One region of the Streptomyces sp. DSM 116795 genome, then DNA from elsewhere that is predicted to be linked to it. Evidence: riboswitches for the same ligand, from Rfam matches in the RefSeq annotation. Region 1 holds a riboswitch; the other holds the start of a gene.
What was found. A riboswitch is a leader RNA that binds a small molecule or an ion and turns the genes downstream of it on or off. The one in region 1 is predicted to bind cobalamin.
Positions count from the first base shown of each region.

Region 2: linked by a shared signal. The riboswitch ahead of metE (5-methyltetrahydropteroyltriglutamate--homocysteine S-methyltransferase) and the one ahead of ACSMXX_RS09675 (ribonucleoside-diphosphate reductase subunit alpha) in region 1 are both predicted to bind cobalamin.

Region 1 covers NZ_CM147707.1:2,300,064-2,307,589, forward strand. Annotated here, with positions in the region: gene ACSMXX_RS09660 (carbon starvation CstA family protein) at 1-1,446, shown strand, start outside; gene ACSMXX_RS09665 (YbdD/YjiX family protein) at 1,443-1,652, shown strand; gene ACSMXX_RS09670 (GNAT family N-acetyltransferase) at 1,750-2,250, shown strand; cobalamin riboswitch at 2,286-2,420, shown strand; gene ACSMXX_RS09675 (ribonucleoside-diphosphate reductase subunit alpha) at 2,754-5,210, shown strand; gene ACSMXX_RS09680 (ribonucleotide-diphosphate reductase subunit beta) at 5,201-6,262, shown strand; gene ACSMXX_RS09685 (hypothetical protein) at 6,361-6,894, opposite strand; partial or broken gene ACSMXX_RS09690 (D-Ala-D-Ala carboxypeptidase family metallohydrolase) at 6,956-7,526, opposite strand, start outside.
Region 2 covers NZ_CM147707.1:5,747,162-5,754,687, forward strand. Annotated here, with positions in the region: gene ACSMXX_RS24765 (DUF1360 domain-containing protein) at 42-329, opposite strand; gene ACSMXX_RS24770 (cytochrome P450) at 487-1,911, opposite strand; cobalamin riboswitch at 2,451-2,677, shown strand; gene metE (5-methyltetrahydropteroyltriglutamate--homocysteine S-methyltransferase) at 2,821-5,160, shown strand; gene ACSMXX_RS24780 (CbtA family protein) at 5,275-6,045, opposite strand; gene ACSMXX_RS24785 (CbtB domain-containing protein) at 6,061-6,294, opposite strand; gene ACSMXX_RS24790 (histidine phosphatase family protein) at 6,585-7,184, shown strand; gene ACSMXX_RS24795 (VOC family protein) at 7,413-7,526, opposite strand, start outside.

The DNA of each region.
Region 1 (7,526 bases):
GCCACGCTGGTCATCTGGATCGTGGTGTACGGCTTCATCGCCTCGGTGCTGCCCGTATGGATGCTGCTCGCGCCGCGCGACTACCTCTCGACGTTCATGAAGGTCGGCACCATCGGGCTGCTCGCCGTCGGTGTGGTCGTCGCGATGCCCACCATGAAGATGGACGCCGTCACGGACTTCGCGACGCGCGGCGACGGGCCCGTCTTCGCCGGGTCGCTCTTCCCGTTCGTCTTCATCACCATCGCCTGCGGGGCGCTCTCCGGCTTCCATGCCCTGATCTCCTCGGGCACCACCCCGAAGATGATCCAGAAGGAGACGCAGATCCGGATGATCGGGTACGGCTCCATGCTGATGGAGTCGTTCGTCGCCGTGATGGCGATGGTCGCGGCCTGCATCATCGACCCCGGTCTCTTCTTCGCGATGAACGCCCCGGCGGGTGTCATCGGCGACAGTGTGCAGTCGGCGTCCCAGGCGGTCGGCGACCTCGGATACTCGATTTCGCCGGAGGCGCTGGCCTCGGCGGCCAAGGAAGTCGAGGAGCAGTCGCTGCTCTCCCGTACGGGCGGGGCACCGACCCTGGCCGTCGGGGTCGCGGAGATCTTCTCGGCCGTCGTCGGCGGTGCGGGGGCGAAGGCCTTCTGGTACCACTTCGCGATCATGTTCGAGGCGCTGTTCATCCTCACCGCGCTGGACGCGGGCACCCGCGTGGGCCGGTTCATGCTGCAGGACACGCTGGGCAACCTCTACAAGCCGTTCCGCAAGGTGAGCTGGCTGCCGGGTCTGTGGCTGTGCAGCGCGATCGTCGTCACCCTGTGGGGCTACTTCCTGTGGGTCGGCGTGCACGAGCCACTCGGCGGGATCAACCAGCTCTTCCCGCTGTTCGGCATCGCCAACCAGCTGCTCGCTGCCGTCGCGCTCGCGGTGGCGACGACGCTGCTGGTGAAGTCCGGCAGGGTCAAGTGGGCCTGGGTGACGGGAGTTCCACTGGTCTGGGACGCGGTGGTGACGCTGACGGCGAGCTGGCAGAAGGTCTTCTCCAGCGACCCGAAGGTGGGCTTCTTCCAGCAGCGCTCCGACTTCCAGGCGGCCATCGACGACGGCAAGGTGCTGCCGCCCGCCAAGAGCATGGACGACATGCACACCATCGTGACCAACTCGACGGTGGACGGCGTGCTCTCGGCGCTCTTCGCGCTGCTGGTCGTGGTGGTTCTGGTGGACGCCGGCCGCGTGTGCGTCAAGGCGCTGCGCGCTCCGGACAGCACGCCGCTGAACGAGGTCCCGTACCAGAAGTCCGAACTCGTCGCTCCTTCCGGCCTGATCCCCACACAGGAGGAGAAGGCGGAGCTGGTGGCCGTCGGCGCGGGTGTCGGGGCCGGTGACGGCGATGGTGAGGGCTCCGGCGGTGCGGGCGCCACGAGCGGCTCAGGGGCGCGTGAGAGCTCATGACAGCGGTGGCGGGACGCCTGATGCGCGGCGCACGCTGGGTGCGCTGGTACATGCGCGAGCTGACCGACGAGAGCGCCTACGACCGGTACGTGGCGCATCTGCGCGAGCACGATCCCACGGCGCGGGTGCCGAGCCGCCGGGAGTTCGAGCGGGAGCGCACCGACGCGCGCGAGTGCGATCCCCGCGGCGGCTTCCGCTGCTGCTGAGGTGTGCGGGAGTCACTGACGTACGTGAGAGGGCTGTCCGTCCTGGCGAGGACGGGCAGCCCTCCGCGTTGTCAGTGGGGCAAGGCATGCTCGTTCCATGGACATCACGATCAGACCGGCGCGGGACGAGGAGCTGGACGGCGTCGGCGAGCTGACGGCACAGGCGTATCTCGAGGACGGACTGCTGACGTTCGGTGCGGACGATCCGTACCTGACGGAGCTGCGTGCGGCGCGGCGCCGCGCAGAGCACACGGAGATCCTGGTCGCCGTCGACACCGCCTCGGATTCCGTGCTCGGCGCGGTCTCATTCGTCGGTGACGGCGGGGAGTACGCGGACATCGCGGGGCCCGGCGAGGGCGAGTTCAGGATGCTCGCCGTACGGCCGGAGGGGCGCGGGCGCGGAGCGGGCGAGGCCCTCGTGCGCGCGTGCATGGACAGGGCGCGTGAGCGTCGCCTGAGACGGCTCGTGCTCTGCAGCCATGAGGGGATGTCGGCGGCCCACCGGCTGTACGGGCGGCTGGGGTTCGTCCCGGTGCCCGAGCAGGACTGGGAGCCGTATCCCGGCCTGTGGCTGCACGCGTTCGCTCTCGAACTGTGAACTGCGACTCACCCGGCACAAGATGTGGGGGCGAGTGGCGCAACTCGCTACTAGATGTATGCTCGTGCTCGCTGCCGCGCAGGGGAATCCGGTGCGAATCCGGAACTGTCCCGCAACGGTGTGCGATGTGCTGCTCTGTGCCGCAGGCCCGTCCTCTTCCGGGTGAGCCGCGCTGAGCGGTCGTCGCGAGTCCGAGTGCCTGCCGGCCGTGTCGAAAGACGTCCGGGTCCCGAGGGTTGGGCCGGTGGACGCCGCAAGGTCTGCCGCTTCGCCGATGCGGCATGCCCCTCGCGCGCCCGCCAAGTGCGCTCCCCGGTGAGCCGGTGACCTGAACCGAGCGAGGGAGAGCACATCCCGTGACCATCGCATCCGTGACCGTGACCGGGGCCGCAACCGGGACCGCAACCGGGACCGGGGACGCACCCGCGTCCGTACCGGCATCGGCCTACGTACCGGCGTCCGCGTCCGGCTCCTCACCGGCGCCACCGGACCGGGACGGCGCACTGTCGCGCGTCCTGACCGAGCTGACCGAGCTGACCGCCGATCTGCCCGGCACCGAAGCCGGCCGGGTCGCCACGGCGGTGCTCCGCGGACGCCGGCAGGGCGCCGGCGAGGCCGAGTTGCGGGCGCTCGCCGCGGAGGAGGCCGCCGGGCTGATCGGCGAGGAGCCCGCATACTCACAGCTGGCGGCGCGGCTGCTCACCCTCGCGATCCGCGACGAGGCCCGCGGCCAGGGCGCCGTGTCCTTCTCATCCTCCGTCGCGACCGGGCACCGCGAGGGTCTCATCGCCGACCGCACGGCCGAGTTCGTACGGGCGCACGCGCAGCGGCTGGACGCGCTGGTGGATGCGGCGATCGCAGACGGAGCGGACGACCGCTTCGGCTACTTCGGGCTCCGCACGGTGCACTCGCGCTACCTGCTGCGGCATCCCACGACCCGGCAGGTGATCGAGACGCCCCAGCACTTCCTGCTGCGCGTCGCGTGCGGACTCGCGGCGGACGCTTCGGCGGAGGCGGCCGAGGAGGTCGCCGAGCTGTACGGGCTGACGAGCTCGCTCGCGTATCTGCCCTCCTCCCCCACGCTCTTCAACTCCGGTACGCGGCACGCCCAGATGTCGTCCTGCTATCTGCTGGACTCGCCGCAGGACGACCTGGACTCGATCTACGACCGCTACAAGCAGGTGGCACGGCTCTCCAAGCACGCGGGCGGCATCGGCCTGCCCTACTCCCGTATCCGCGCCCGCGGTTCGCTGATCCGCGGCACCAACGGCCACTCCGGCGGCATCGTGCCGTTCCTGCGCACCCTGGACTCCTCGGTCGCCGCCGTGAACCAGGGCGGCCGGCGCAAGGGCGCAGCCTGCGTCTACCTGGAGACCTGGCACGCGGACATCGAGGAGTTCCTCGAACTGCGGGACAACACCGGCGAGGAGGCGCGGCGCACGCACAACCTCAACCTCGCGCACTGGATTCCGGACGAGTTCATGCGGCGCGTGGAGGCCGACGCCGGCTGGTCGCTCTTCTCCCCGGTCGACGTGCCGCAGCTCGCGGACCTGTGGGGCGAGGAGTTCGACGCCGCCTACCGCCGGGCGGAGGCCGAGGGCCGCGCGGTGCGGCAGGTGCCGGCCCGCCAGCTGTACGCGCGCATGATGCGCACCCTCGCGCAGACGGGGAACGGCTGGATGACCTTCAAGGACACTTCTAACCGCACCGCCAACCAGACCGCGGAACCCGGCCGTATCGTGCACTCCTCGAACCTGTGCACGGAGATCCTCGAGGTCACCGACGACGGCGAGACGGCCGTCTGCAACCTGGGATCGGTCAACCTCGCCGCCCACCTGACCGAGGCCGGGGACGGGATGGACTGGGAGCGCCTGGACGCCACAGTCCGTACGGCCGTGACGTTCCTCGACCGGGTCGTCGACATCAACTTCTATCCGACGGAGCAGGCGGAGCGGTCCAACTCCCGCTGGCGTCCGGTCGGTCTGGGCGTCATGGGCCTGCAGGACGCTTTCTTCCGCATGCGGCTGCCCTTCGACTCCGCGGCGGCGCGGGAGCTGTCCACCCGCATCTCCGAACGGATCATGCTCGCCGCGTACGAGACCAGTGCTTACCTCGCCGAGCGGCACGGTCCGCTGCCGGCCTGGGAGGAGACTCGTACGGCGCGCGGCGTGCTGCATCCCGACCACTACCCGCAGGCCGGACGGACCTGGCCCGAGCGCTGGTCGGAGCTGCGCGCCCGCATCGCCCGCACGGGCATGCGGAACTCGCTGCTCCTCGCCGTCGCACCGACCGCGACCATCGCGGCGATCGCCGGGGTGTACGAATGCATCGAGCCGCAGGTCTCCAACCTCTTCAAGCGGGAGACGCTGAGCGGCGAGTTCCTGCAGGTGAACGCCTATCTCGTAGCGGAGTTGAAGCGGCTGGGGATGTGGGACGAGCGCACCCGTGAGGAGCTCCGCGAGACGAGCGGCTCGGTGCAGGAGCTGGCGCGGGTCCCGGAGGACGTCCGCCGGCTCTTCCGCACGGCCTGGGAGCTGCCGCAGCGCTCCCTGATCGACATGGCCGCCGCCCGCACCCCGTACCTGGACCAGAGCCAGTCGCTGAACCTGTTCATGGCGGCGCCCACGATCGGCAAGCTCAGCTCGATGTACGCCTATGCCTGGAAGAGCGGCATCAAGACCACGTACTACCTGCGTTCGCGACCCGCGACACGGATCGCCCGCGCGGCGGGCGGGACGAGCGGCGACGTGGGCGACACCGGGGAGGACGGTGGTGGCGACGGCCGCAACGGCGGCACGCAGGCCCTGCCGTCCGCCGCCACCGCCACGGCCTCCGACACCGCCACCGCCACCGCCGCCGCCGCCGACGCCGACGCCGACGCAGCCGACGCCGACGCAGCCGGCGACGGCGAAGCCGCCTGCTCCCTGGAGAACCCCGAGACCTGCGAGGCATGCCAGTAATGACCAGCGCCAAGACCACCGCCGGCGGTCCCGCCGGGAATCTGCTCGACCCGGGCTTCGAGCTGACGCTGCGCCCGATGCGCTACCCCGGCTTCTACGACCGGTACCGCGACGCGATCAAGAACACCTGGACCGTGGAGGAGGTCGACCTCCACTCCGACATCGACGACCTCGCCAAGCTCACACCCGGCGAACAGCACATGATCAGCCGTCTCGTCGCGTTCTTCGCGACCGGTGACTCGATCGTGGCGAACAATCTCGTGCTCTCCCTCTACAAGCACATCAACTCCCCCGAGGCGCGCCTGTATCTGTCGCGGCAGCTCTTCGAGGAGGCAGTGCACGTCCAGTTCTATCTGACGCTGCTGGACACCTATCTGCCCGATGTGGACGAGCGCGCGGAGGCCTTCGCCGCGGTCGAGAACATCCCGTCCATCAGGGAGAAGGCGCAGTTCTGCTTCCGCTGGATGGCGGCGATGGAGGAGGGCGAGGGCAGCCGGCCGACCGACCGGCTGGAGAGCCGCGCCGACAGGCGGCGCTTCCTGCTCAACCTCATCTGCTTCGCGGCCTGCATCGAAGGGCTCTTCTTCTACGGCGCGTTCGCATACGTCTACTGGTTCCGCTCCCGCGGGCTGCTGCACGGGCTGGCCACCGGCACCAACTGGGTCTTCCGTGACGAGTCGATGCACATGTCCTTCGCCTTCGACGTCGTGGACACCGTCCGCGAGGAGGAACCCGAACTCTTCGACGCGGAGCTGGAGAAGGAGGTCACGGAGATGCTGGAGGAGGCCGTCGAGGCGGAACTGCAGTTCGCCCGCGATCTGTGCGGCGAGGGCATGCCCGGGATGAACACCGAGTCGATGGAGCAGTATCTGCGGGCGGTCGCCGACCAGCGTCTCGTCCGGCTGGGTTTCCCCGCCCGCTACGGTGCCCGCAACCCGTTCTCCTTCATGGAGCTGCAGAACGTGCAGGAACTGACCAACTTCTTCGAACGCCGCTCTTCGGCGTACCAGGTCGCCGTCGAGGGCTCGGTCGCGTTCGACGACGACTTCTGACGCCGTTCCGGTCCGACTGCACGAGGCGCGGGAAGGGGGCCGCGCTGCCCGGCGCGGCCCCCTCGTTCACCCCACGTGTGGTCTCGTACTGACTGTTGTCAGCCCTTGCCGCCGTCCAGGCAGCCGCCGCAGTTGTGGAACGTGACGTCCCAGTGGTTGCTCTCGTCGAAGTAGATGTTCCCCGAGCCGGACTTCCACTTGTTTCCACCGATGGAGGTGAAGGTGTTCTTGACGTAGCTGCTCAGGCAGCCCGTCATCGCGAAGTCCAGCTTGTAGCCGTTCCAGTGGCTGAACTCGCCGCTGGCGTGGCCCGTTTCGGTCCCGCCGGTGACGGTCAGGTCGCACTTGCTGGCGCCCTTGAGCGTGATGGCGCCGTCGATCGACTCCGAGTTGACCTGCTCGAGCGACGTGCAGCTGGGGTTGTTGCGGTCGGAGCAGCCGCCGCTGGAGCGGATGCCGATGCCCGCGTCGCTGAGCTTCTTCGCCGCCGCGGAGTGGCTCATCTTCGCGAGCGCGCCCGTGTCCTTCGGCTCGGCGGTCGTCGTCGCCTCCGCCACGTACGCGGTGGAGAAGATCGCGAGTGCCATCGCCGAACCGCCGACTGCCGCGCGCAGAGCGATCTTTCTGTTCATGGGGGGGTTGGTTCCTTCCTGGAATGAAGCAGGCGTTGGTAGTTCGTGGGAATTCAGAGGTGACGCCGCAGTCCGGGGCGTCCCAGTACTTGCTGGAGCGGTGGTCCACGTGCGTGTGGTCGTCGTGGCCCGGGAAGCCCGGCCCGAGAATGCCGTGGAAGCCGCGGTTGCGCGCCTCCTTGGCGAGTGTGCAGAGCGAGTGCGGTCCGGCGCCGAGGTCGGCCGAGTCACCGAAGAGATGACGGCTCGAAGGAGCCCCGCCCACGTCGTCGTTGCACGCCTTGGACCGGAAGCCGCTGGTGACCCTGATCGACTCGTCGCCGAGGGCGTGCCGCATGGCCTCCAGCTTCCACATCGTGCGCAGCGCGTTGGACTTGGCCTCCGCGGCGCTGACGGCTCCGCCGCTCCAGTCCGAGTTGCAGTTGTTCAGCTCTGCGAATGAGAAGTGGGCCGGCGAACAGTCGTCGTCCTGCAGCTCGTAGATCTTGTTGTACGTGGCCGCGTCGGCCTTGCCGGTGGCGCTCAGCCCCCAGGCTTCCTGGAAGCGGGTGACCGCAGCCTTCGTCCCGGGCCCGAACTCCCCGTCGACGGCGATGACTTCACCGCTCGCCGGGTAGCCGGAGACCCTTACC
Region 2 (7,526 bases), 3.4 Mb from region 1:
GAAGGGGATTCGGGTCGGCACACGGCGCTGACACCGCAGTTTCAGTCGATCCAGTTGGATGCGATCCCCGCGAGGTAGGACACGGTGAGGATCATGGCGACGGCCTGGAATGCGAGCGAGCCGCCGGCGAGATACGCAGAAGGAACGACGGCGGTGGACACCCAGATGCTGGTGCACCAGCTGCAGGTGACGAGATAGGCGGGCCTGGAATCGTCACCGAATCGCGCGGCCACCCACGATCGGAAGCTCGCCGCGAGGGTGTCCTTCGTTATGAACCTGGTAATACGACAAGTGGTGCCGAGGGCGAGAAGAAACACCACGGTATTCATGCAATTCATCGTACGGTGACGGGCCCTCAGTAACAGGCGCGCAGAACCACCTTCGGGCGCGCGGCAACGGCGCGCGTTGTGTCCCGGCGCGCGCCGGGACACAACGCCGCCGCGCCCCCCGCAGTCCCGCACGGGCCCCGGTGGAGCGCTCCGGACGTCAGGCGCCGCTCACCCGGGCGGTCGCCTCTCCGCCGTCGCGAGGCCGGGCGATGTCGAACTGCAGTGAACGGATGCGGTTGTCGAAGCTGGAGGGCACCAGGTCCGGCGGTCCGTCGGCCCGCATGCCGACGGAGTCGGTGAGCAGCAGCCTGAAGAGCGCTTTGAGCTCCTGCCGGGCCAGGTGCGCGCCCAGGCAGTGGTGCGGGCCTCCGCCGCCGTAGCCGAGGTGGGGGTTGGGGTCACGGGTGATGTCGAAGGCGCCGGCGTCGGGGAAGACGGCCTCGTCGCGGTTGGCTGAGGCGTAGTAGAGCGCGACGGTGTCGCCTCTGCGCAGCGTACGGCCGCCCATGACGTGGTCGGTGCGCAGCGTGCGCCGGAACTGGATGATGGGCGTCGAGCACCGCACGATCTCGTCGACGGCGGTGTCCGCGTACTTCTCGAAGTCGCTCTCCCACAGCTCCCGCTGCTCGGGGTGTGCGCTGAGCAGCGCGAGGCCGTGCGAGATCGCGTTACGGGTCGTCTCCACCCCCGCCACCATCAACAGCGTGAAGAACGCGCCCAGTTGACGGTTTCCCAGGCACTGCCCGTCCACATCGGCGGTCACGAGCGCCGAGATGAGGTCGTCGGCTGGGCGGCGCCGGCGCTCCCGCGCGAGCATGGCGATCATGACGTGCATACGGGCCAGGGCCCGCAGCCCCTTGCCCGGGATACGGAACTTCGCGCCGGCTCCCCGCCGTACGCCGATGTTCTCCGAGGCGTCGTTGAGCTGGGCGAGGATGCGCGGCCGGTGGCGCCGGGGGATGCCCATCATGTTGCACACCACCTCGAACGGCACCAGCGAGGCGACAGCGGTGACGAATTCGCGGGAGGGCTGCCGCACCGCGTCACCGACGACGGTGGCGACGACGTCCTCGATGTCCTTCTCGGTGCCGGCCAGCAGCCGCGGGCTGAACGCACGGGAGATGATCTTCCGCAGCTTGGCGTGGTCACGGCCGTCGAGGTTGACCATGGACTCCCCGAAGAGGGCCTTCACCCAGCGTGCGGGGTGCGGCGTGGTGACACCCGGCGCGCTCCCGAACACCGCCGCGTTGCGGCTCGCCTCCTGCACGTGCTCGTGCCGGACGAGGGCGTAGAAGCCGGGCTGCTGGCGCTTGCGCAGGGTGTGCTGCGGGTGTGCGAAGTACGTGGGCGCCTCCCGCTCGCGCAGCATGGCGAAGACCTGGTGCCGCTGTTCGTGCGGCAGTTGCCAGAACCGCGGGTCTGCGGGGTTGGCCTCCGGGGGCAGTCCGGCGTCCTCGGCGGCGGGTGCGGCCTGGGCTTGGGGTGCGGCCTGGCCTTCGAAGGCGGCCCGGGTTTCGGGAGCGGCCGCGGTTCCGGATGCTCCGGATGCCGGAGTGGACGCGGGCGCGGGGCGGGATGGCATGGTCATCTTCTCCAGTCGCTCGTGGAAGGGATCGCCCCGCCCGGTCTGCGCGCCGGCGGAGCGGCGAGTCTCCGGCAGCAGCTTGGAACCGGCGGGCCGCGACTCGGCGCGCGCCACACCGCCGGGACACGGACGGCGGACCGCCGCGCATGCGGCCGTTCCGGCCCGGAGCGGGGCCAACGGGCGCCCGTCCTGGCCGACTCGGGAGCGCCACGCCGCGGGCCCTCCTGCGGCCCGGTTACCCAAGTGCCCCTGCCCCGCCTGGGCCTGCGGCCGGGAGGCACGAGCCTCGAGGCCCGGGTCGGCACTGACCCACGCGCGGCGGCGGCCCCGTGGGAGGCGAGCGGTGAGGCGCTGTCGCCACCGGCGGCCCGGGACACCGCAAGGAGGCGGGAGCGGGCCCGGCCCGGCGTCCGGCCGGAGCGAGCGGCCCGGCCGGCGGCCACACCCGGCGTGAGCCGTGCCCACCCCCGCGTAAACCGGCGGGGAGCATGAGTTACCCCGCATCCCCGGCCTTTGCCGGTGCGCCACACACCCCCGTACGCTGGAAGAGCAGTCGGTTCGGCCTGTCCGCCAGGCAGGCACGTCGCAAGAGGGAATCCGGTGAGACTCCGGAACTGCCCCGCAGCGGTGAGTGGGAACGAACGCCGTCTTACGCACTGGGCCCGAGTGGGCCCGGGAAGCGACGGCCAGTAGGTGCCGGTCCGTGGAACACGGACGCGGCAGGCCCACGAGTCCGAAGACCTGCCACTGCCCGTGTACGACGGTCGTATGCGGCGATCTCGGTGACCTCGAGGGCGGGTCGGCGGTACAGGCGGACGGCACGCGGCGTGCGTGCGGCCGCCGCGTCGCCTCTCCTCCCTCGCCCGTGCATCAGGGTCACCGGCGAGACTCGCGAAGGAGAGTTGAGTGACACCGAAGTCCGCAGCCGCGGCAGCGAACGCATCTACGAGGTCCCTGGCCACGGTCCACGGATATCCGCGGCAGGGTCCCGGCCGTGAACTGAAGAAGGCCGTCGAGGGCTACTGGAAGGGCCGTGTCACCGCCGACGCCCTGCGGGAGACCGCAGCGGGGCTGCGCCAGGAGAACTGGCAGCAGCTCAGGGCCGCCGGCGTGCACGAGGTGCCCACCGGAGACTTCTCCCTCTACGACCATGTGCTGGACACCACCCTCATGGTCGGTGCCGTACCCGAACGGCACCGGGCCGCGCAGGCCGCCGACGCCCTTGACGGCTACTTCGCGATGGCGCGCGGCACTCAGGACGTCGCACCGCTGGAGATGACGAAGTGGTTCGACACCAACTACCACTACCTCGTACCGGAGTTGGGGCCGGACACCGTCTTCGGGGCGGACTCCTCGAAGCAGAAGGGCGAACTGGCCGAGGCCCTCGCGCAGGGCCATGACGCCAGGCCGGTCCTCGTCGGTCCCGTCACGTATCTGCTGCTCGCCAAGCCCGCGCCCGGCGTCGCCGCGGACTTCGAACCGCTGACCCTGCTGGACCGGCTGCTGCCCGTCTACGCCGAGGTGCTCGCCGACCTGCGCGCAGCCGGCGCCCGCTGGGTGCAGCTCGACGAGCCGGCGCTGGCCGCGGACCGTACCTCCGCGGAGCTGAACGCCGCCGCACGCGCCTACCGCGATCTGGGCGGACTGGCCGACCGGCCCGCACTGCTGGTGGCGTCCTACTTCGACCGTCTCGGGGAGGCCCTGCCCGTACTCGCCAAGGCACCCGTCGAGGGGCTGGCGATGGACTTCACGGGACCGGCCGCCGCCAATCTGGAGGATCTGGCGCGTGCGGGCGGACTGCCCGGCAAGCGGCTGGTCGCGGGGGTCGTGGACGGCCGCAACGTGTGGATCAACGACCTGAAGCGGTCGCTCTCCACGCTGGCGTCGCTGCTCGGATTCGCCGACCGCGTCGATGTCGCGCCGTCCTGCTCGCTGCTGCACGTACCGCTGAACGCCGCGGTCGAGCGGGACGTGGACCCGCAGGTGGCGCGCTGGCTCGCCTTCGCACGGCAGAAGGTGGAGGAGACCGTCGCCCTGGCGAAGGGCCTGAGCGAGGGCACCGACGTCATCGCGGGTCTGCTGCACGCCAACTCCTCGGCGCTCGCCTCCCGTTCGTCCGCCGCCCTCACCCGCGACCCGGCGGTACGGGCCCGTACCGCGGCCGTCACCGACGCCGACGGGCGCCGCGCTCAGTCCTACCCGGAGCGCGCCGCGGCACAGCGCACCCGGCTGGGTCTGCCGCTGCTCCCCACGACCACCATCGGCTCCTTCCCGCAGACCGGCGAACTGCGCACCGCACGGGCCGACTTGAGGGCCGGACGGCTCGACGCGGAGGGTTACGACAAGCGGATCGCCGCGGAGATCCGCGACGTACTGGCCTTCCAGGAGCAGGCCGGAGTGGACGTGCTGGTGCACGGCGAGCCCGAACGCAACGACATGGTGCAGTACTTCGCGGAGCAGCTGAACGGATACCTCGCCACGCAGCACGGCTGGGTGCAGTCCTACGGCACCCGCTACGTACGGCCGCCGATCCTCGCCGGCGACGTCTCACGTCCCGAGCCGATGACGGTGGGGTGGACGCGCTACGCCCAGTCGCAGACCTCACGCCCCGTCAAGGGCATGCTCACCGGCCCGGTCACCATGCTCGCGTGGTCGTTCGTACGGGACGACCAGCCGCAGGCGGAGACGGCACGCCAGGTCGCGCTGGCCCTGCGGGACGAGGTCGCCGACCTGGAGGCCGCCGGCACGGCCGTCATCCAGGTCGACGAGCCCGCTCTGCGCGAGACGCTGCCGCTGCGGGCCGACGGGCGCCCGCAGTACCTGGCGTGGGCGACGGAGTCCTTCCGGCTGGCCACCGGCGGCGTGCGTGCGGACACCCAGATCCACACGCACATGTGCTACGCGGAGTTCGGCGACATCGTCTCCGCCATCGCGGGTCTCGACGCCGACGTCATCAGCCTGGAGGCGGCCCGCTCGCACATGCAGGTCGCCGGCGAACTCGCCACGGCCGGCTACCCGAACGAAGTCGGCCCCGGTGTCTACGACATCCACTCCCCTCGGGTGCCCGACGCCGGTGAGGTTGCGTCGCTGCTGCGCAAGGGCCTCGGTGCGATCCCGGCGGAGCGGCTGTGGGTCAACCCGGACTGCGGTCTGAAGACCCGCGGCTGGCCGGAGGTGCGTCAGGCACTGGAGCACATGGTGGAGGCGGCACGGACCGTACGGACGGAGGTCGCGGCCCGCGGCTGAGGCGCCGGAGGGGCCCCGGCGGGGCTCCTCAGAGGCCGAACCGCCGCTGCCGGGCACCCTTCGCGGGTGCCCGGCAGCGGCGTTCGTGCGGCGTGGAGCGAGGTCGTCAGGTCATCAGTGTGCGGCGGGCGCCGCGGCGGACGGCGACTCCGCGCCCTTCTCGCCGCGTGCCGCCGACCCCAGAGCCCGCTCGGCGAGATGGCCGAACGTCAGCCCGAAGGCGGCCCACAGCACCAGGTGCACGGCGAGCGTCGAGACGCGGAACTCCCACAGCAGCAAGGCGGGGAAGTGGTCGGGAAGTTCACTGAGGGACGGGAGGAAGGCGTAGGCGAGCCCGACGGCGAACGCGAAGCCGGCTGCCGCCGCCACCGTCGCGTACCAGTTGCCCAGGCGCGGTGCCAGGCGCTTGCCGAGGATCGTCGCCGCGACGGCGAGCAGCACGCTCAGCAGCACCATCAGGAAGTACAGAGCCGTGCGCTTGTCGAGGCTCGCCGGGTCGCCCACGGACGGCGGGTTGGCCGGGTACTTCAGGAACGGCACCAGGTACAGGCAGACGAACGCGGCGCCCGCCAGCAGCAGTGCCGTCGCACGCGGACCGAAGCGGCCCACACGCCCCAGCGCGAAGCTGAAGGCGAGCGAGGCGATGCCGCCGATGGCCACGCCGTAGACCAGGACTGCGGTGGCGAGGCCCGCGGTGGACTGCATGCCGCGGCTGACGAGCGGTGCCTCGCCGCCGTGCTCGTGCGAATGCGCCTCCTCGTAGGCGATGGCCGCGTCGATGTGCGGCTCACCCAGGAAGGAGGCCGCAACCAGGGCGAACAGCCCGGCGACGAGACCGGCGAGCATGCCGCGTACAAGGAGGGTCCTCACAGTGGAGGAGTTCATCGTGCGCCTCCCCGCTCAGTGGCAGGGGAAGCCGAGAAGGTGGCGTCCGTCGTGGACCCACTCGTGCACGCCCATGCCGGAGATGAGGGACGTGGCCCCCTGCTCCGCGCCGACGAAGTACAGCAGGACGAGCATCAGCAGACCGAAGAAGAAAGCCCACGGAAGAATCGCCTTGACCGGCAGAGTCGCGGGAACGGCTGCGCCGGGGGCGGAAGTTGCGGAACTGGGCGGGGCGATGGACTGTGCCATGGCAGGACCTCCTGGTGGGAACTCGCGTCCCTGTCGGTGGAGCTCGTGACAGCACAGCGGGTCTGGCTCGCCCCCGCCCGTACGCTGCGCACGGCAGCGGACCGGAAGGGGCATACAGTGGCGCGACCGCGCCGGAATCTCACCGGCTTCCGCCCTGCCGTCGTCGATCGATACGACCGGAAGGTACCCCGACACCACCTGCCCGGCCAAGGCCGCACAACCCGGGCATCGGGGCGCCACGTGATCAACTCCCGTGCGGAGAGCCGCCGTTCACGGGGGAGGAGAGGCCGATGACCACGCGAGTGACTTTGATCTCGCCTGCCCGCAGCGAGTCGTCCGAGGAGTTCCGTTTCGACGACGGGCGTCCGCTGAGCGCCGCGGGGCTGCGGTCAGTGCGGGAGGCGCGGACGGCGGCCGGTGCGCTGCTGACTGCCGCCGGGCGCACAGCCGTCTCGCCGTCGCCGCGCTGTGCGCAGACCGCCGAAGGGCTCGGGCTCGGTATCGACGGCGTCGCCGCCGGACCGGTCGACGAGCGGTTGTCCGGCTGTGCGATGGGCCGCTGGCGCGGTCTGACGCTGGAGGAGGTGAGTGCCGCCGAACCGGAGGGCGTGGCGCGGTGGCTCTCCGATCCGGCCGGCGCTCCGCACGGCGGGGAGTCCGTCGAGCAGTTCTGTGCCCGGGCGGGCGAGTGGCTGACGGAACTGGCCGAATTTCACGGGCGGTTGCTGGCCGTCGTGGAACCCGACGTCGTGCGCGCCCTGGTGGTGCACGCCCTGGGCGCACCGGCGCAGAGCCTTTGGCGGGTGGACGTCGCACCGCTGACGGTGACGGAGTTCAGCGGCCGCTCGGGCCGCTGGAACCTCCGCGCGGGCAGGGCGTTCCCGGCATAGCCGGGAGATCAGCCGGACGCGGTCCCCCTGGGCCTCGCGGCCCTGGGCCCCGCCGGCCGGCAGTCGCCGATGCTGCCGGACTCTCGTGCTGGGTGGTTGCGCGCCGTGGCGGCGGCTTCGTGCTTCTCCAAGAGCCTCCGGCCTGGGCCGGGTCCCCTGGGGCCGCGAATTCCTGGGGCACCACCCGGCAGCGAGGCCCAAAGGACGGCACGTTCGGCGAATGCCTGCTCAGCCAGGGGTCGCCGGCGGGTCGGCGAGGATGCCCTCCAGCAGTCCCGTCGCCTGGCCGACCTCGATGAGGTAGCCGTCGGGATCGCGTACGTAGCAGCGCAGTTCGGCCTT